One region of the Bacillus paramycoides genome, then DNA from elsewhere that is predicted to be linked to it. Evidence: riboswitches for the same ligand, from Rfam matches in the RefSeq annotation. Region 1 holds a riboswitch; each other region holds the start of a gene.
The links. Region 1 has a riboswitch for S-adenosylmethionine ahead of AAG068_RS24990 (methionine ABC transporter ATP-binding protein). Riboswitches for the same ligand answer to the same signal wherever they lie in the genome.
Positions count from the first base shown of each region.

Region 2: another riboswitch for S-adenosylmethionine. It lies ahead of AAG068_RS01065 (ABC transporter permease); the one in region 1 lies ahead of AAG068_RS24990 (methionine ABC transporter ATP-binding protein).
Region 3: another riboswitch for S-adenosylmethionine. It lies ahead of mtnK (S-methyl-5-thioribose kinase); the one in region 1 lies ahead of AAG068_RS24990 (methionine ABC transporter ATP-binding protein).
Region 4: another riboswitch for S-adenosylmethionine. It lies ahead of AAG068_RS01885 (methionine ABC transporter ATP-binding protein); the one in region 1 lies ahead of AAG068_RS24990 (methionine ABC transporter ATP-binding protein).

Region 1 covers NZ_CP152427.1:4,776,974-4,782,231, forward strand. The annotation lists gene sufC (Fe-S cluster assembly ATPase SufC) at 1-784, opposite strand, end outside; gene metQ (methionine ABC transporter substrate-binding lipoprotein MetQ) at 1,023-1,835, opposite strand; gene AAG068_RS24985 (methionine ABC transporter permease) at 1,859-2,524, opposite strand; gene AAG068_RS24990 (methionine ABC transporter ATP-binding protein) at 2,517-3,542, opposite strand; SAM riboswitch class I at 3,842-3,949, opposite strand; gene AAG068_RS24995 (hypothetical protein) at 4,075-4,419, opposite strand; gene AAG068_RS25000 (thioredoxin family protein) at 4,574-4,882, opposite strand; gene AAG068_RS25005 (toprim domain-containing protein) at 4,886-5,230, opposite strand.
Region 2 covers NZ_CP152427.1:181,952-187,209, reverse strand. The annotation lists gene AAG068_RS01080 (ABC transporter ATP-binding protein) at 1-153, opposite strand, end outside; gene AAG068_RS01075 (ABC transporter ATP-binding protein) at 150-1,160, opposite strand; gene AAG068_RS01070 (ABC transporter permease) at 1,117-2,121, opposite strand; gene AAG068_RS01065 (ABC transporter permease) at 2,138-3,055, opposite strand; SAM riboswitch class I at 3,192-3,297, opposite strand; gene AAG068_RS01060 (DUF3951 domain-containing protein) at 3,471-3,686, shown strand; gene AAG068_RS01055 (hypothetical protein) at 3,705-4,208, opposite strand; gene AAG068_RS01050 (multidrug effflux MFS transporter) at 4,458-5,258, opposite strand, start outside.
Region 3 covers NZ_CP152427.1:3,941,838-3,947,095, reverse strand. The annotation lists gene AAG068_RS20250 (pyridoxal phosphate-dependent aminotransferase) at 1-1,061, opposite strand, end outside; gene AAG068_RS20245 (carbon-nitrogen family hydrolase) at 1,076-1,939, shown strand; SAM riboswitch class I at 2,011-2,153, shown strand; gene mtnK (S-methyl-5-thioribose kinase) at 2,245-3,426, shown strand; gene mtnA (S-methyl-5-thioribose-1-phosphate isomerase) at 3,423-4,484, shown strand; gene AAG068_RS20230 (YvrJ family protein) at 4,551-4,688, shown strand; gene AAG068_RS20225 (3-hydroxybutyrate dehydrogenase) at 4,743-5,258, opposite strand, start outside.
Region 4 covers NZ_CP152427.1:346,139-351,396, forward strand. The annotation lists gene pruA (L-glutamate gamma-semialdehyde dehydrogenase) at 1-1,544, shown strand, start outside; gene AAG068_RS01875 (hypothetical protein) at 1,725-1,874, shown strand; gene AAG068_RS01880 (cysteine hydrolase family protein) at 2,105-2,668, opposite strand; SAM riboswitch class I at 2,910-3,015, shown strand; gene AAG068_RS01885 (methionine ABC transporter ATP-binding protein) at 3,139-4,158, shown strand; gene AAG068_RS01890 (methionine ABC transporter permease) at 4,148-4,813, shown strand; gene AAG068_RS01895 (MetQ/NlpA family ABC transporter substrate-binding protein) at 4,835-5,258, shown strand, end outside.

The DNA of each region.
Region 1 (5,258 bases):
ACGCTTCTTGCTCTGTTGTTTCGTCTTCAATACCTAATTCTTTTTTAATCCAGTCGTAACCTTCAGCTTCTAGACGTTGTGCAAGCTCAGGGCCACCAGATTTAACGATACGACCGTTCATCATAACGTGAACGAAGTCTGGAGTGATGTAGTTTAATAAACGTTGGTAATGCGTAATCATTAGGCAACCGAACTCTTCACCGCGCATTTCGTTAATACCTTTAGATACAACTTTTAATGCATCGATATCAAGACCTGAGTCGATTTCGTCTAAGATTGCGATTTTTGGCTCAATCATCATTAATTGAAGAATTTCGTTACGTTTTTTCTCTCCACCAGAGAAACCTTCGTTTAAGTAACGTTGTGCCATTTCTGGATCCATTTCTAGGAATTCCATGTTTTTATCTAATGTACGGATAAATTTCATAAGAGAAATTTCATCGCCTTCTTCACGACGTGCGTTAATTGCAGAACGTAAGAAGTCAGCGTTTGTTACTCCGCTAATTTCACTTGGATATTGCATTGCTAGGAATAGACCTGCTTGCGCGCGCTCGTCTACTTCCATTTCTAATACATCTTCACCGTCGATGATGATGCTACCTTCTGTTACTTCATACTTTGGGTGACCCATAATTGCAGAAGATAAAGTTGATTTACCTGTTCCGTTAGGTCCCATAATTGCGTGGATTTCTCCACCTTTTACTTCAAGGTTTACACCTTTTAAAATTTCTTTGCCATCAATTGATACGTGTAAGTCTTTAACCGTTAATGTAGAACCAGCCATCTCAATACCTCCATTAATCCTATATATACATTTTAAAAATTCCTAAAACGTTCATATTCTCATTTTATTCTCATTCTAATTTTATATCAAATAAAATGATATCGCAAACGACGAAAAAAAGTAACAATTTTTTCACAAATGTATATAAGTATTTCATTTACATCTTTCTATGATACACCTTTCTTCTTATTTATATAAAGAAAAAAGAACTGGAAAATTACCAGTCCTTTCCTTCTATTTATTCACTTATCGGAAGTACAGCACCTTTATATTCTTTAGTAATAAAGTCTTGAATTTCTTTTGAATGCAATACTTCTACTAGCTCTTTAATCGCCTTTTTATCTTTATCACCTTTACGAACCACTACTACGTTTGCATATGGAGAATCATCACCTTCAATTGCAATTGCATCTTTTTCTGGGTTTAATTTCGCATCAATTGCATAGTTTGAGTTAATTAAAACAGCGTCGCCTTCTTTATTGTTATACACCTGTGGTAACAAACCAGGCTCAATATCCGTTTTGAACTTTAAGTTTTTCGGATTATCTGCAATATCTTTTGGAGTTGCACTAACTGGATCTACTCCGTCTTTAATTTTTAAAATGCCTTCTTTTTGTAAAATTGCTAAACCACGTCCATGGTCAGTAACGGAATTACTCATAATAATTGTCGCCCCGTCTGGAAGTTCTTTTAAGCTCTTATATTTTTGAGAGTATACACCAATTGGTTCAATATGAATTTTCCCCGCTATTTCAAAATCATATTTTTTATCTTTAATTTCTTTTTCTAAATACGGAATATGCTGGAAGTAGTTTGCATCTAGATCCTTATCCGCTAACGATTTATTTGGCAACACGTAATCTTGGAACTTTTTCACTTCTAATTCAATTCCTTTTTTCTCAAGTAACGGCTTTGCCTTTTCTAAAATTTCAGCGTGCGGTACGTTAGAAGCCCCCACAACTAATTTCTTTTCATCTTTATCTTTCCCGCCACAAGCAGCTAACCCAAAAATTGAAGTTGAAATAAGTGCTGTAAGTAATAATTTTTTCATTTGTAACATCCTCCCGTTTTTTATTATCGTTTATCTATTCGAACCGTTACACGATCACCAATCCACTGAATGAAAAATACAACTAGTAATACACAAATTGTCGCAACGATTGTTACATCGTTATTTCCTCGTTGGAATCCTTCTAAATATGCAAGTGTTCCAAGACCACCAGCACCAACAACTCCCGCCATTGCTGTATAGCCTACTAAAGCAATTGTCGTAACCGTAATACCAGATACTAATGCCGGTAACGATTCTGGAATTAACACTTTCAAAATAATTGTGCTTGTTTTTGCTCCCATTGCTTTTGAAGCTTCGATTACACCTTTATCAATTTCACGAAGTGCAATTTCAACCATTCTTGCGTAAAATGGTGCCGCTCCAATAATTAAAGCTGGCAACGCTGCACTTGCTCCAAGAATTGTTCCAAGCAAGATCTTTGTGAATGGGATTAATAAAATGATTAAAATAATAAACGGTATCGAACGGAATATATTTACGAACGCTCCAATCGCTGTGTTAACCGTCTTGTTTTCCCATAAATTATCTTTCGCTGTCATAAAGAGTAACAATCCTAAAATTAGTCCTAAAACAAATGTGGCAAGAGCAGCGATTGCCGTCATATATAACGTTTCACCAGTTGCTTCTAACATTTGATTCCAATCAACATTTGTGAGTAACTTATCCATGTGCAATCACCTCCAGCTCTACTTGATCTTGATGTATTCCCTCTATTGCTTGCTGAATCGCTGTTTCCTCACCATTTAAATGAACAACTAAACTACCGTAAGAACCGTCATTCGTTTGTGCGATATTTCCTTGCAAAATGCTAACTTCTATATCACTGCGTTGCATTAATCTTTGAAGTACTGGTCTTTCTACAGCTTCACCGATAAACTGCAAACGAACTACTTTACCATCTGGATATTTTTCAATTAAACTTTCAATCGTTTCATTTGTATCTTCAGAATCTGTTAATTGCTTTACAAATCGTTTTGTAATATCTTGCTGTGGATTACGGAATACATCAAGTACTGGACCCGTTTCTACAATCTTTCCTTTTTCCATTACCGCCACTCGATTACAAATCTTTCGAATCACGTGCATCTCATGTGTAATGAGTACAATTGTTAAACCGAGACGCTTATTAATATCTAATAATAAATCTAAAATTTGATCTGTCGTTTCTGGATCAAGAGCTGACGTTGCTTCATCACATAAAAGTACTTGCGGATTGTTAGCTAACGCTCTCGCAATACCAACACGTTGCTTTTGTCCTCCGCTCAGCTGAGATGGATACGCATCTCCTCTTCCTTCTAATCCAACAAGATGAATTAACTCATCCACGCGTTTTCTTCTCTTCGCCTTGTCAACACCTGCAATTTCAAGCGGGAACTCGATATTTTCGCGTACAGTTCGTGACCAAAGTAAGTTGAAATGCTGAAAAATCATTCCGATTTCTTGCCTTGCCTTACGAAGTTCACTTCCTGTAATTGCTGAAATCACACGATTTGCAATTGTAATTTGGCCAGAAGTTGGTTTCTCCAACTGATTGAACAATCTGATTAAAGAACTTTTCCCAGCGCCACTATATCCGATAACACCAAAGATTTCACCTTTGTCTATTTTTAAATTGGCGTTATCTACAGCAGTGACATCACCGCTTTTTGCTTTATATATTTTCTTTACATTCTCTAATAGAATCATGGTGTATCACCCCTTTTTTTAATAAAAAGCGTAAGCGGCTCGTTTAGAACAAGAGGACGCCCGAATCCCTGACGTAGAGGCGCTTTTTGCCTCATAGGAAGGGATGAAACGACCGACTGTTCTAGCCGCTGAAGCTAGATTTTGGGTCGACTCCGCAATTTTTTATGTTTAATGCGTGTAGTCCACCGGTATCACTACTTTTATTATTTGAATGTCCTCCACATTCAAACAATAAAAAAACCTTTCTGCTTTAGAGAAGCAGAAAGGTTTATGTGCGTATATAACAGCATTATCCCTCTCTCTCATCTCTCAAAGCATTTGCTTTGCAGGAATTGGCACCATTTCAACATAAGTTGACGGTTGCCGGGCTTCACAGGGCACAGTCCCTCCACCTCTCTTGATAAGAGAAATCAGATTACATTTTCGTCTGATTTGTAATTTATGAAATTGTCTATATTTTATGAATTGAATTGTATCAATATCCACACACCATGTCAACAGAAATTTTCGTAAAAAATGAACCTTCAGAATTTTAAGCCCCTACTGACATCGGTTTACATATGTGAAACATCGATTCGACTAATAGCATCGTTCGATATGTTCCCGAATATTGTACACGTCCATCGTTCATTAACATTTGCAATCGTACATTGCCGTTTACCAATTGTTTTACATCTTCTTCATCTACACAAACAATTTGCTCCGTCCCTATTTCCTCATGTAGCAGTTCTATATAATCTCTTGAAATTTGTAACGAATAACTTTCATCTCCAAAGCGGAAATTAACAGTTTTTTCTCCTTGTCTTAAAAGCGGCTCTAAATGATATTGACCATTAGCGTAATTTACAAATGATTGCAGCAAAGAATATAATTTCACCTTAAATCACATCCTTCATATCACTTTCTATTACACATACCATTCCCTCTTACTAAAGAGCAATCCTGTTACTTTCGCTCGACAAATACTGTAACCACCCTGCATCTCGACATATTTCCCAAGAAATATGTCGAGGCGGCAAAAACTTTGCCGCCTACTTTAATTCCGTATATAAATATTCAACCGAATGAAATGCATATATCTTCTTCATGAGTGTCCCATTTTCAAAAACAAGTAAACACGGCACACTTTCGATCCCATACTCTTTCGCTAAATGCGGAGCATAATTTAAATCTAACATTCCAATTTTCAAGTCTTCAATTGTCATCTCAACGACAGTTAACATTTTTTTTGCTAATTGGCATGTTCCACACATTGGAGTATATACATATAACACTGTTTTTTCTTCAGTCTCTATTAGGGCTGTTGCTTCGGCTCCTGTCCAGTCAATCACTTCTATCATTCCTTACCGTAAATATTCTGTATAAACGTCAATGTCAGCTCCCCATAGTACATTTGCTAAGTGTGAAGATGGCGCAGTTGCCACTTCTCGGTACGAGCGATCAATATAAATATGCTCTGCTTGCGGAAATTCTTTTCGAAATTGTTTCCTTAACTTTTCTCCAGCATCATCAGCATCCACAAGTACATACACTTCCTTATCAAAAAACTGATCAATGAGCTCATCCATTTTCGACAAACCAATTGTACCATTTGTACAAACAATTTCCACCGGTTCACGAATAATAGATTCAATCTTTCTTCTATCTGATTTACCTTCTACAATAATGACTTTTTCCACATAAATCATATGTCATCACCCGATCACCATATACTAT
Region 2 (5,258 bases), 700 kb from region 1:
AAGTGTTGTCTTTCCTGAACCACTTTCTCCAATAATTCCAAGCGTCGTTCCTTTCGGGATAGAAAGTGATATATCTTTTAGCGCTATGATTTCTTTCTTTTTACTTCCATACGTTTTCGTTACTTGCTTTACAGTAATTAAATCTGTCGTCATGAAGCATTCACCTTCTCTTTTGATTTTGCTTCGTTATGCTCAAGAATATGCTGCCAGCAATGTGAGCTATGCTCCCCAGAATATGTTGTTCTCTCTGGAAAACGATGAATACATTCTTTGATTGCTACCGGGCAACGATTGACAAAAGGACAACCAAAGCTATTTAGCGTTTCAATTGATGGTGTTGTTCCCTCAATAGCCCTAAGTACCTTTTCGGAATCATCCATATTCGGAATAGCTTGCAATAAACTTTTCGTATATGGGTGCTTAGGTGAACCTATCACTTCTTGTATCGTCCCTTTTTCAACAACACGTCCCCCGTACATCACAACTACTCGATCTGCTACTTCATGTACAAGTGCCAAATCGTGTGTAATTAATAAAATACTCGTATTTTGTTTTTCTTTTCGCTCTTTTAATAACCCCATAATTTGCTTTTGAATCGTTACATCTAATGCAGTTGTAGGCTCATCTGCAATAACGAGCTTTGGATGACAAGCAAACGCAATTGCTAAACAAATACGTTGTCTCATACCTCCGCTTAATTGATGTGGGTACTGTTCAAAACGTTTCTCTGCTTCATGTATCCCTAAATCCGTTAATAAATTAATCGCAATTTCTTTTGCTTCTCTTTTCGACTTTTTCTCATGTTGCAAAATCACCTCTGTAATTTGCCTTCCTACTTTCATCGTCGGATTTAAAGCGGACAGAGGGTCTTGAAAGATAAACGAAATGTCTTTCCCTCGAATTTGATTCCATTCTGATTCTTGTAAATTCGTTAATCCTTGAGAGTGGAAAGAGATGCTCCCGTCATCGATGTGAATAGATTCTTGATTTAATCCGACAATAGATTGTGCTGTAACACTTTTTCCTGAACCACTTTCTCCTACAAGTGCAACGATTTCACCTTCGTTAATAGAAAAGGAAACATGCTTCACAATTGCTTGCTTACTATTCTCTTTTTCAACGGCCAATGTTACGTTTTCTAAAGATAAGAGCTGTCCCATGTCTTTTCTCCTTTCGATTCCGTTTGACGATTTTTGGATCAATTGCATCTTGCAAACCATCACCAATTGCATTAAATGCGAACATAATGAGCGCAATCATCAGCGATGGGAAGAAAAGTTGCCACCATTCCCCACTTAATAGTGTCCCGAGCGCATCATTCGTCATCGTCCCCCAGCTCGCTGCTGGTGATTGTACCCCGAGTCCGATAAAACTTAAAAATGATTCTGAGAAAATAGCTGCGGGAATTGTAAATGATAAATTTACGATAATAATGCCTGTTAAGTTCGGAATGATATGTCCGTATATAATCTTCATATGCGATGTACCCAATCGCTCTGCTGCAATAACAAATTCTCTTTGCTTTAAAGATAAGACTTGCGCCCTAACGAGACGTGCCATACCAATCCACCCTGTTAATGCAAGAGCAATAATAATTGTAAAAAGTCCTGGTTTCATAATGATTAGTAGTAAAATAACAATTAATAAATATGGAATACCGTATAATACTTCAATCCCTCGTACAATCCACTCATCAATTAACGTTCCAAGGCGATTACGCCCTCTCACATATCCACTAAATCCCCCAATCAGTACACCAAGTCCTATATCAAGAACAGCCGCTATTAATCCAACTACTAATGAAATTTTCCCACCAGCCCAAGTACGTGCCCAAATATCCCGACCTAAATCATCTGTTCCGAACCAATGCTCACTACTAGGAGGTAAATTTGTCGCCTCTTTTACTTGTTCACTCGCGGTAAAAGGGGTTAAACTTTCACCGATAAGAGAGAAAATAATAATGAGTAATAATGTCAACGCTCCTAGAACTGCGATCGGATTTGATACAAACTTACGAAACACTTCTTTTTTTCGGCTAATCGTTTGCTGCTCTTTATTTATCGTTAATTCTTTTTTCTCTTCATTCGTTAATAGCTGTTTATTGATTTCATAAGCTCCCATTTAAATGCCCCCCTCCTTACGTAATAGAACGAATACGCGGATCAACAATACGGTGAATAATATCTGTAATGAAAATACAAGAAATTAATAATGCACTATAGAAAATTGTTGTTCCCATAATTACTGGATAATCTCGGTTAAAAATACTATCTACAAAATATTTTCCGAGACCGGGAATCGCAAAGATCTTTTCAATAATGAAAGTTCCTGTTAAAAGCCCAGCCATTAACGGTCCAACAAACGTTAGTACTGGAACAATTGCATTTCGAAGAGCATGCCTTATAATAATCTTCTTAATTGGTATACCTTTCGCTCTCGCTAGCTTAATATAATCACTCTGCAAAACTTCAATCATATTAGAGCGAACAAATCTTGTAATAACCGCGATTGGCCCTAATGCTAATGCGAATGACGGTAATACCGTATGTTCAAATGTGCCCCAAGACGCTACTGGTAAAAGTTCAAATTGTATAGCAAATACTTGTATAAATAATGGTGCTAAAATAAAACTTGGAATAGATATGCCGAGAATCGCAAGTAAACTCACACTATAATCAATTACTCTCCCGTGATAGAGAGCAGCAAATGTACCCGCTGCAATTCCGACTAACAATGAAATAACAAGTGCTTGTAAGCCGATGATTGCTGATGGACCAAATCCTGTCGTTATAATTTCTGATACACCTTGCCCCGTCGATTGAACAGATTCACCAAAATCAAAATGAACTACGCCGTCTAAATAAGCAACATATTGATTCCATAGCGGTTCATCAAGGTGATACTTTGCCCTCATGTTCTGCACAACTTCCGCCGGAAAGATCTTTGCATCCGATGAAAATGGATCCCCCGGAATAATGTGCATAATCAAAAATGTTACTGTTGTAATAATCCATAGTGTAAACACCATAACTGATAGTTTTTTAACAACATACACTCCAATAACCTCCTAAACTCATAAATTTACTTTGTTTTATTAACGTATCTTTCCCATTACTCCCTTTCCTCTTCTTAAAACACAAAAAGCCTTGATCTTAAAAAATAAGATCAAGGCTTAATAAACGAAGGCCCATCACTTATCTTTCAAGACTTGCTTGCTGGAATTAGCACGGTGTTCCTGTTACAGAACCCGCTGCTGAGGTGTCATAGGGCCAGTCCCTCTACCTCTCTGGATAAGTAAATTGCTATATTATTATTTGGTTCAAATTGTATATTTCGAATTATAATTCTGAAAAAATGAAAAGTCAATCAAATTGGATATATTTAGAAAAATCAGTTTTCTGTTATATTAGTTATTGAAATTACAATCTTTCACTTATAATAAAAAGAAATTGTATTAAAGGAGTTATAAAATGGATCCCTTACTTCTTGCTACTATAGGATTACCATTAACAATCGTTATACTTGTCATCATCGGCTTCTATAAACTCTTTATTAAAAAGAAACGTATCACTTCTTTTTATACTCCATTCGATAATATTACCGGACAAAAAATCTCTGCATTTCACGAAGAACAGAATGTATTAGTATCTGAGGATGAAGACGGAGATGGTAAGAAGAAAAAATAACCTTGCGCGTACGCAAGGTTATTTTTTCGTTTCTGCTTGAAAACGTTTATAGTATGTCGATGCTGTTGCAAAGTTAATTTCTATATCACGAATCAATGATGAGTCTTCTTCTTTAGCTAACTTCTGTAATTTTTTCATTGCTTGTTCCGATTCATTCAAGAAACCAGCGTATACCTCATGTTCTTGCTCTTTCGACTTTGGAACACGAATTTCTTTACGTATATTATCAATATCTTCTAACATGCTAGTCGTTACCTTTTGCACATCTTCTTTATATGTAGCATTCGTTATTTCCTTACCGCCCTTTTCTTTTGCCACTTCAAATAACTGTAGTGCTTTATTAATTTCTTTATTCATTTTCATATCGTATTTTTCATGTACTGCACGGTATTCTTTCATCTCTTCTGTTTGCTCAGTAGATTGCTCTACCTTTTCTTTCGGTTCTTTCGTATCTTTATTTCCATTACATCCTGCTAGAAGGATCATACTTCCCATTACAGCAATACCCAAAACCTTCTTCATCTCTTCTTCTCCTTTTATCTACAGCTACTACTCATTATAGTTTCTTTTATCTCCACTTGTTATTATACCGAGAACATCCTACTTTTTACACTTAAGACGCTACCTTAATATACATGCCTACATTTTTGTCACAGTATCGTCACTTTATGCAAATAACTTTTGCATCACCTTACAAAGCTGTATGAGTTATTTCAAAGAAATGAAAAAAGAGCTGATTCAAAAATATTTGAATCAGCTCTTTTTTATAAGTTAAGCCTCTAAATTTTGTCTTTGTTGCAGTTCAAACTGCTTTTCACTTCTTCTGGCCATAAACAAATAACATAACACAGCACCCATTTCACAAAGAGCTATTACAACACCCATCGGTAATGCGGTGTTGCTTCCGCCAATACCCACTAACGGTGCAACAAGCGCTCCTGAAATGAACTGTAATAATCCTAATAAGGCCGACGCTGTTCCTGCGGCTTGTTTCTGATTTCTCATCGCTAACGAGAACCCAGTTGTTGATACAACCCCGACACTTGATACGACAAGGAATAACGAGCATAAAACACCAATTAAACCTATTCCTAGTAAGATTGTCAGTAGTAAAGATAAACCACCAATAGCTGCGATAATAATACCAGCAACAAATAATGTCTTCTCATTCACTTTCCCTGCTAAACGACCCGTTACCTGACTAGCAATAATAATACCAATACCGTTGATTGCAAAGAATAAACTAAATTGCTGTGGTGATGCTCCGTATATGTTCTGTAGCACAAATGGTGAGCCCGAAATGTATGCAAACATTGCCGCCGTTACTAGCCCTTGAGACAATGCATATCCCATAAACAGACGATCCTTTAATAGTTTTCCGTACGTCGCCAACGTCCCTGACAATCCACCTGTTTCTCTCTCTTCAGGAGGTAATGTTTCACGTAATACGAAAGTAGCTGATATTAACATGAATACACTAATTGCTCCAAGAACAATGAAGACACCGCGCCATGTTGTAAACTGTAGCAATTGTCCTCCAATAATCGGTGCCAAAATAGGCGCTGCTCCGTT
Region 3 (5,258 bases), 840 kb from region 1:
GGAGCAACTGCAACGTGCGCTTTTTCTAGTAAAATATTAGAAAATTGCTCAGATGTATAACCTTCTGGTACAGGAAGCCATGCAAAGAATGATCCTGTTGGAATATCTACATTCCAACCAATTGAGTGACACGCTGAAATAAGAGCATTTCTGCGAGATTCGTAACTATTTACAAGGTCTACGACGCAAGATTGTGAACTTAAAAGTGCCTCACGGGCAGCATCTTGCACTGCACCAAAAATACTAACATACATATGATCTTGTAATAAGTTAATTGTTTCAATGACACTTTCATTCCCTACTGCAAAAGCAATACGCCATCCAGCCATATTGAAAGTTTTCGATAAAGTGTAAATTTCAATTCCTGTATCTTTGGCACCGTCTGCTTGTAAGAAACTAACGGGCTTTTGACCATCAAACCCAATAGCACCGTAAGCAAAATCGTGAACAACTAATATATTATGTTTATTCGCGAAATGAATGGTTTCATCAAAGAAATCTTTTGATGCAGTAGCACCGGTAGGATTATTTGGGTAGTTTAAAAACATTAACTTTGCTTGTTTCGCAATAGATTCATCAATTTTTGTATAATCTGGTAAAAAATTATTTTCTGCAATAAGCGGCATTGTTTCAAATTGTGCTTTTGCTAAAGCAACACCTGATAAATAGTCTGGATATCCTGGATCTGGAACGAGAATCGTATCACCAGGGTTTGTAAAGCAAACTGGTAATTCTACTAATCCAGCCTTTCCGCCAAATAAAATAGCAACTTCTGTTTTGGGATTTACTACTACATCATATTCACGTTGATAGAATGTTGCCACGGCTTCTTTTAAACTTTCATGTCCGCGAAATGGCGGATATTTATGATGAATGGTCTTTTCTGCAGCATCTTGTAAAGCTTTTACGATATGCTGCGGTGTTGGTTGATCTGGATTACCTTGACCTAGATTAATAACATCATGACCAGCTGCTACGACTTTGTTAACTTTTGCAACAAGTGAAGCGAAAAATTGTGTCGGCAATGATGTTACTATCTCAGAAGGTTGAAATAATTTCATACTTTCCACCTCTTTTGAAAGTTGTTACAATTCTAGTGACAAATGATATAATCTTTCCAGTATTTTGTAAAGAAAAAATTATGAATGGGGCTGACAAAATGAAAGTCGCATGTATTCAAATGGACATTGTCTTTGGAGATGTAGAAAAAAATATTGAGAATGCTAAAAATAAAATAAGCGAAGCGATGAAGGAAAAACCAGATGTTATTGTGTTACCAGAACTATGGACAACAGGATATGATTTAACAAGACTCTCTGAAATTGCAGATAGGGATGGATTGGAAACGAAAGAAAAGTTGAAAGAATGGTCGAAACAATATGGTGTACATATTGTCGGTGGTTCCATAGCGAAGCAAACAAAACAAGGTGTTACAAATACAATGTATGTTGTAAACAAGGAAGGAGAACTAGTCAATGAATATAGTAAAGTACATTTATTTCAGCTTATGGATGAACATAAATATTTAATAGCCGGAAATAGTACGGGTGAATTTAAGTTAGATGATGTAGAGTGCGCCGGCACAATTTGTTATGACATTCGTTTTCCGGAATGGATGCGCGTTCATACTGCTAAAGGTGCAAAAGTTTTATTTGTTGTAGCAGAATGGCCATTAGTTCGTTTAGCACATTGGCGTTTACTATTGCAAGCAAGAGCAGTTGAAAATCAATGTTATGTTGTCGCATGTAATAGGGCAGGAAAGGACCCGAATAATGAGTTTGCCGGTCACTCTTTAATTATTGATCCTTGGGGCGAGGTTGTTGTAGAAGCGAATGAAGAAGAATCAATTTTATTTGGAGAGCTTCATTTTGAGAAAATTAAAGAGGTTCGCAAAGGAATTCCAGTTTTTGCAGATCGTCGTCCAGAATTATATAAATAAAATGTTGACAAGTGATTTTTATTCTTGGTATAGTCTTCAACATAAAGTTAAAAATTCAAAAAATTATACAACTCTTATCAAGAGCAGGTGGAGGGATTTGGCCCGATGAAGCCCAGCAACCGACCGTAATACCATTGTGAAATGGGGCGTTTATTTACGCCAAAAGGCACGGTGCTAATTCCAGCAGAAAGTAAAACTTTCTGGCAGATAAGAGGGGAGAAGATAAACTTCAAACCTCTTTCTTAGTGGAAAGAGGTTTTTCTACGTCAGAAAAACCTCTGAATTTAAAAAAGGGGGAGAAGACGATGGGATATTATTCATTAACTGAAACGACAGCTATACAATATGCGAAAGAACATGGTTATTTTGAAAAGAAAGCAAATGTAGTTTGTCATGAAATTGGAGATGGAAATTTAAATTACGTGTTCAAATTAGATGATGGAGAGAAGTCTATTATAATAAAACAAGCACTGCCATATGCAAAAGTAGTTGGTGAGAGCTGGCCATTGTCTATAAAAAGAGCGACGATTGAAAGTAAGGCACTGCAAATTTTTGCGAGGTATGTGTCGGAATACGTGCCGGTCGTGTACAGTCATGATGAAGAGTTAGCCGTAACAGTCATAGAAGACTTATCAAGACTTACAATTACAAGAAGAGGATTAATAGAAGGAGAAGAGTACCTACTATTATCTCAGCATATTGGTCGTTTTTTGGCACATGCTTTATTTTATACTTCAGATTTCGGGTTAGAGTCAGAAGAGAAAAGGGTATTAGAAGGTGTATTTGTAAACCCGGACCTTTGCAAAATTACAGAAGATTTAGTGTTTACAGATCCGTTTGGCCATTACGATACGAATGATTATGAGCCGGAGTTACAACTAGCGGTTGATGAATTGTGGAGTGATAAAACTTTAAAATTAAAAGTAGCGCAATATAAATATAAGTTTTTAACGAGAAAAGAAGCACTTATTCATGGTGATTTACATACTGGTAGTATTTTTTCATCAACTTCTGAAACGAAAGTGATTGATCCGGAATTTGCAACATATGGCCCATTTGGATTTGATCTTGGTCAATTTATTGCAAATCTATTATTAAATGCTCTATCTAGAGAGGAAGAACAGAGAAGGGTGCTATTTTTCCATATTGAGAAAACATGGAGTTATTTCGTAGATACTTTTACGAAGTTATGGATTGGAGAAGGTGTAGAAGCATATACGAAAGAGAAACAATGGTTGCCGATTATTTTGCAAAATATTTTTACGGATGTAGTCGGATTTGCTGGGTGTGAGCTTATCCGAAGAACAATTGGCTTAGCGCATGTAGCTGATTTAGATGGAATAGCGAATAAAGAAAAGAGAATTCAAGCCAAGAAACAAGCGTTATCCTTAGGTAAAGAACTAATAAAATATGAATCTAAGAACGCTGATATTCAACTGTTCCGAACATTATTTCAACAGACAGTTTCTGGAGGGGTAAAAGCATGAGTACAGTTGTTACTATTCCGAGGTCTGTCAGTTGGAAAGGTGATGCCATTACAGTATTAAATCAAACAAAGTTGCCGCATAGCACAGAATACAAAACATTAACGACGATTGAAGAGGTATGGAAAAGTATTGTCATGCTAGAAGTAAGAGGAGCACCTGCAATTGGAATTGTAGCTGCATTTGGCTTGGCGCTTGCATCAAAAAAATATAACACTGTAAATATTGAAGAATTTCAAAAGAAGTTTAATAGAGATTATAATTATTTAGGGACGTCACGCCCGACAGCAGTCAATTTATTTTGGGCAATCGATCGTATGAGAGAATCTATTCAAGAAATTACTACAATAAAAGAAGCACAAAAAATATTAGAAGAAGAAGCGCTTCTCATTCAGCAAGAAGATGAAGCGGTATGCCGGAGTATTGGAGAACATGCATTATCATGCTTTAAAGACGGTGATAACATTTTAACAATTTGTAACGCTGGCAGTATTGCAACTGCTAGATATGGTACTGCACTAGCACCGTTTTATATTGGGAAAGAAAAAGGTGTACGGTTACATGCGTATGCGTGTGAAACGAGACCGGTTTTACAAGGTGGGCGTTTAACGACCTGGGAATTAAAACAAGCAGGTATTGATGTAACACTTATTACAGATAATACGGCAGCTCATGCTATTCAAACGAAAAAAATCAATGCAATTATTGTAGGAGCGGACCGAATTGTCGCAAATGGAGATACAGCAAATAAAATCGGAACAATGAATTTAGCTATATTAGCAAAGTATTTCGATATCCCGTTTTACGTTGCAGCTCCGCTATCGACATTTGATATTACGAAACAAATAGGCACTGAAATTGTTATTGAAGAAAGAGACGAAACAGAAGTTACGAAAATTTTTGGGAAACAAGTAACGCCAGTTGGAACTACTGTTTATAATCCAGCATTTGATGTAACGCCAAACGAATTAATTACAGGCATTATTACTGAGCGAGGTATTATACGCGGGGATTATAAACGAGAAATTGCATTATTATTTGAAAAACAAGCTAATACATAATAGCTTGTTTTTTATGCCTAAATGTTTTCTTTTCTCTTATTTATATAATGGAAGGAGGAGGAAAAGATGGAAGAGTGGATCAGGATGGTAGGTAATGTAGGGTTTCCGATTGTTGTAACACTATATTTACTCCACCGTATTGAAAGTAAATTAGATGGGGTAATTGTTGCAATCGAGAAACTCCCTAAACAATTACTAAAGTAGGAAGGTCCCTGGGATAAAAAATAAAGTTTGCTCACAAAGAGCAAACTTTATTTTTTATTGAGCAGTATAACCACCGTCGATAACGACAGCTTGACCAGTTATACCTTTCGCTTTTTCGCTCGCTAAAAATATAGCATAATCCGCGATTTCTTGTACTTGTAATAAGCGTTTTTGTGGTACAAGTGGATAAATGACATCCTCTAAAACATTTTCAAGAGGTACATTTCGTGTTGTAGCTAAATCTTGTAGTTGATTACGTACGAGAGGGGTATCGACATAACCAGGACAAAGAGCGTTAACGGTAATTCCATGAGTAGCACCTTCTAAAGCGGCAACTTTTGTTAATCCAATTACGCCATGTTTCGCGCTATTGTAGGCGGATTTCCCTGCAAATCCAACGAGGCCATTAATGGATGCGACATTAATAATACGACCATACTTTTGCTTTTTCATGATTGGGAAGGCATGTTTAATTGCGATAAAAGGAGCAATTTGCATAATTTTAATAAGTAGTTCAAACTTTTCGGTTGGAAAATCTTCAATTGATGAAACGTGTTGCATGCCTGCGTT
Region 4 (5,258 bases), 860 kb from region 1:
TAGTAGCATACAAACATGAGCCATTTACAGATTTTTCAGTGGAGGCTAACAAATTAGCGTTTGAAGAAGGTTTAAAGAAAGTAGAATCTTATCTTGGACAAGACTATCCATTAATTATTGGGGGAGAAAAAATCACTACAGAAGACAAAATTGTTTCTGTAAACCCTGCAAATAAAGAGGAGCTTGTTGGTCGCGTTTCAAAAGCAAGCCGTGAGTTAGCTGAAAAAGCAATGCAAGTAGCGGATGAAACATTCCAAACTTGGAGAAAATCAAAGCCAGAAATGCGTGCAGACATTTTATTCCGTGCTGCAGCAATCGTTCGTCGCAGAAAACATGAATTCTCTGCTATTCTTGTAAAAGAAGCAGGTAAACCATGGAATGAGGCAGATGCTGATACGGCAGAAGCAATCGACTTTATGGAATATTATGGTCGTCAAATGTTAAAATTAAAAGACGGAATTCCAGTAGAAAGCCGTCCAATTGAATATAATCGTTTCTCTTACATTCCATTAGGAGTAGGTGTTATCATTTCTCCTTGGAACTTCCCATTCGCAATTATGGCAGGTATGACAACAGCAGCTTTAGTTTCTGGTAACACAGTATTACTAAAACCAGCTAGTACAACTCCTGTAGTAGCAGCGAAATTCATGGAAGTATTAGAAGAAGCTGGCTTACCAGCTGGCGTAGTAAACTTCGTTCCAGGTAATGGTTCTGAAGTTGGTGACTACTTAGTAGATCACCCTCGTACACGTTTCGTGAGCTTCACTGGATCTCGTGATGTAGGTATCCGAATTTATGAGCGTGCAGCGAAAGTAAACCCAGGCCAAATTTGGTTAAAACGCGTTATCGCTGAAATGGGTGGTAAAGATACAATCGTTGTTGATAAAGAAGCTGATCTTGAATTAGCAGCTAAATCTATCGTTGCATCAGCATTTGGATTCTCAGGACAAAAATGTTCTGCATGTTCTCGTGCAGTAATCCATGAAGATGTATACGATCACGTATTAAATCGTGCTGTTGAATTAACGAAAAAATTAACAGTTGCTAACCCAGCTGTATTAGGTACAAATATGGGTCCTGTTAATGACCAAGCTGCATTCGATAAAGTAATGAGCTATGTTGCAATTGGTAAAGAAGAAGGTAGAATCTTAGCAGGTGGCGAAGGAGACGATTCTAAAGGCTGGTTCATCCAACCAACAATCGTTGCTGACGTTGCAGAAGATGCTCGCTTAATGAAAGAAGAAATCTTCGGACCAGTAGTAGCATTCTGTAAAGCAAAAGACTTTGACCATGCACTTGCAATTGCAAATAATACAGAATACGGTTTAACAGGAGCAGTTATTTCTAACAACCGTGACCATATTGAAAAAGCACGTGAAGACTTCCACGTAGGTAACTTATACTTCAACCGTGGATGTACTGGTGCAATCGTAGGATACCAACCATTCGGTGGCTTTAACATGTCTGGTACAGACTCTAAAGCTGGTGGTCCTGATTACTTAGCACTTCACATGCAAGCAAAAACTACTTCTGAAACTTTATAAGAAATAGTAGAAGAGATCTTCGCAGTCTGCGAAGATCTCTTTTTTTTGAGAAAATTTTTTCTATATGTGGATTAAGATAGATATCAGTAGAAAAACTAATAAGGTTTACTTCAGTAAAATAAGGTATATTATATTGGTTGAATAGATTCTCTTTAAAGATAAGAAAAGTAGGTGAACAAAGTGGGAAAATATCAATTGGATTATAAAGGCCAGGTAGCTGTGGCAAAGTTTCATGAAAAACAGACGCCTGTCAAATTTGATAAAAAGCAGCAAATTGAAAAATTGCGTGCGGAGTATTTGAAAAAGAAACAAAAACAGACAGATAAATAATAGGAGAGACTAGTTAATTTGAATGAAAAACACTTACTATAAATTACCATTTGGTAAGTGGAACTAGCTAAACCCTATTAATATCGGGATAAACATGTAAATAGAAACAAAACAACGAGAAAAGTTGACTTATTAGTCACATTTTTTAGTATTCATTTTAAGGATTTCCTGTATAATACAATTTGAAAGAAAATCTATGGTTTGACAAGAAACACTCCTTTCGGTTTTGCTCACTGAAGGGAGTGTTTTTTTGTAGCTACAAACTCCTCTGTACTCATTACATTCCCATATACGCCATTTAAACTAGCCAAAATTGTGTTATGAATATAAACGGCTGGTATAGTAGCATTCTTAAAAGAAAGATCTTTTGTAGCACAAGCATCATGTATAACGGTACATTGAAAGCCGAAATCAAAAGCAGCTCTTACGGTAGCATCGATACACATATGAGTCATCATCCCACATATGACGACGTGCTCGATGTTTAAACGTTGTAATTGTTCTAGAAGATCAGTTTCCCGAAAACTATTTGGATAATGTTTGATTATAACGGTTTCATTTCTAAGTGGGCGTACGCTTTTATGAATATGTACACCTTCTGTATTTGGTAGGAAAAAAGTAGCGTCATCTTTTATTGCTACATGTTGGATATGAAAAATAGGTTCATTTCTCGTTCTAAAGAGTTGTAGTAGCTCATTAGCATAGTCGCTTGCTTCTACCGGATTACGTAATTCCATCTTTCCTTGTGGAAAATAATCATTTTGAATATCAACAAGTAAAAGAGCTGTTTTCATATATTTATCTTCCTCCGATTTCATATTCAAATAATGGTATTCAATTAGTAGAGAAGATTATCCTTTTAAAAAATATGCGAGAGGAGAATTTTACATAACTTTAAAGATTACTATTTTTTCATGAATTTTCATCTGAAAATTATAATAAAGGAATAATTAATATTTTTCTAAAAAATGTATTGACTCTTATTATTCTGAGTTCTATAATGAGAATTAATTAAACGACAATTAAATCGATACATTCTTATCCAGAGAGGTGGAGGGACTGGCCCTACGATACCTCAGCAACGGGTTTTTTAATACCGTGCTAACTCCAGCAAGCCTTATAAAGGCTTGGAAGATGAGAAGATGTGAACGAGTACATATAAGTGCTCTCCTTCTTATCTTTATGTTTGATAAGAAGGAGAGCACTTTTTATTTTACCTCGAAAGCTCTACTTCAAGTTTTTACAGCATATAGGAGGGGAAAAAATGATTTCTTTTAACAACGTAAGTAAAGTATATGAATCAAGTGGGCAATCTGTTCATGCGGTGGAGGATGTAACGTTATCAGTTGAAAAGGGCGAAATTTTCGGCATTATCGGTTTTAGTGGCGCTGGAAAGAGTACGTTGTTACGCTTAGTAAATATGTTAGAGAGACCAACGGCAGGAACGATTTCAATAGATGATAAAGATATTACATCACTATCGACGAAAGAATTACGGAAGCTAAGACAAAGAATCGGGATGATTTTTCAAAGTTTTAATTTATTTAATTCAAGAACAGTGTTTGGGAATATTGCGTATCCATTAAAATTAGCAAAAGTACCAAATAATGAGATAAAAGAAAGAGTAAATGAACTGCTGAAGTTTGTCGGGTTAGAGGATAAAGCAGACTATTATCCAGAGCAACTATCAGGTGGTCAAAAACAGCGTGTGGGCATTGCTAGGGCACTGGCAACATCACCAGATATCCTTATATGTGATGAGGCAACATCAGCTTTAGATCCAGAAACAACGACAGAAATTTTGAACTTATTAAAGAAAGTAAATCGAGAATACAATGTAACAATTCTTCTTATTACACATGAAATGCATGTTGTGAAAGAAATTTGTCACCGTGTAGCTGTAATGGAGAAGGGAAAGGTTATTGAAGAAGGAAAACTGTTTGATGTTTTTACACAACCAAAAACAAAGACGACTCAAAATTTTGTACGCTCTATTATTAATGATCATTTACCGGAAAGTGTTTTAGGGAAAATTCAAAATGGTGGACAGATTTATCGCTTAACATTTACTGGTGAAGAGACAGGACAGCCGGTACTATCGTATATCGCGAAAAACTATAACGTCGATGTAAACGTACTGTACGGAAATATTATTGAACTTCAAAATGTGTTATTTGGAAATCTACTTGTAGAACTGCAAGGTGAACAGAAAGAAATTCAAAAAGCATTACAACATCTAAGACTACAAGTGCAGCTGAAGGAGGTAGAAGCTCATGCGAGTTGATTGGAGTATATTTTGGCCCCGCATAGTAGATGCGACGGGGGATACCCTCTTAATGGTAATTGTAACCCTTATATTCGCTACAATTCTTGGTATACCTCTAGGTTTACTATTATATGTAACGAGAAAAGGAAACTTTTTAGAAAATAAATGGATCTTTTCTATTCTTAATATCATTATTAATACAATTCGTCCGGTTCCATTCATCATCTTCTTAGTAGCTTTAAGCCCACTAACAAGAAGTGTTATCGGAACGACGATTGGAACAGCAGCAGCAATTTTCCCAATGACGTTAGTTGCATCAATCGGTATCGCTAGAATGGTTGAAACAAATCTTGTTTCAGTTCCAAAGGGAGTCATTGAAGCCGCTCAAGCAATGGGTGCTTCACCATTTAGAATTGTTTTTGAAATTCTTGTACCAGAAGCGTTAGCACCATTAATCTTAGGGGTTACATTTATGACAGTTGGTTTAATTGAATTTTCTGCAGTTGCTGGGCTTGTCGGTGGCGGCGGTCTTGGTGACTTAGCGATGACATATGGTTATCAACGTTTTGATACATCGGTTATGTTCGTAACGGTCGTTTTACTTATTATTCTCGTACAGGTAGCTCAAAACTTAGGAAACTACTTTGCGAAAGTCTTTTTACGCAGATCATAAAAGGGAAGAGGGGAAAAGGAAATGAAGAAAATTTTAGCATTTGCATTATCAGCAATTGTAGGGATTTCAGCGTTAAGTGGTTGTTCAGATGCAGGAGCAAAAGAGAAGACAGTCCGCATTGGTGTAACTGGAACGGATGGAAACGCTTGGGAAATTGTAAAGGAAAAAGCTGAAAAAGAAGGGATTAAAGTTAAACTGGTTGAGTTCTCTGATTATACAACGCCAAATAAAGCGTTAGCTGATGGAGATATTGAACTAAACTCATTTCAGCATATTGCTTTCTTAGAGCAGTTTAAAAAAGAGCATAAGTTAGATATTACAGCTGTCGGTACAACGCAAATTGCACCAATGGGCTTATACTCTGAAAAACATAAGAAAGCAAGTGAAATCCCAGATGGTTCAGAAATTGCGATTCCAAATGATCCAACGAACCAAGCTCGTGCAT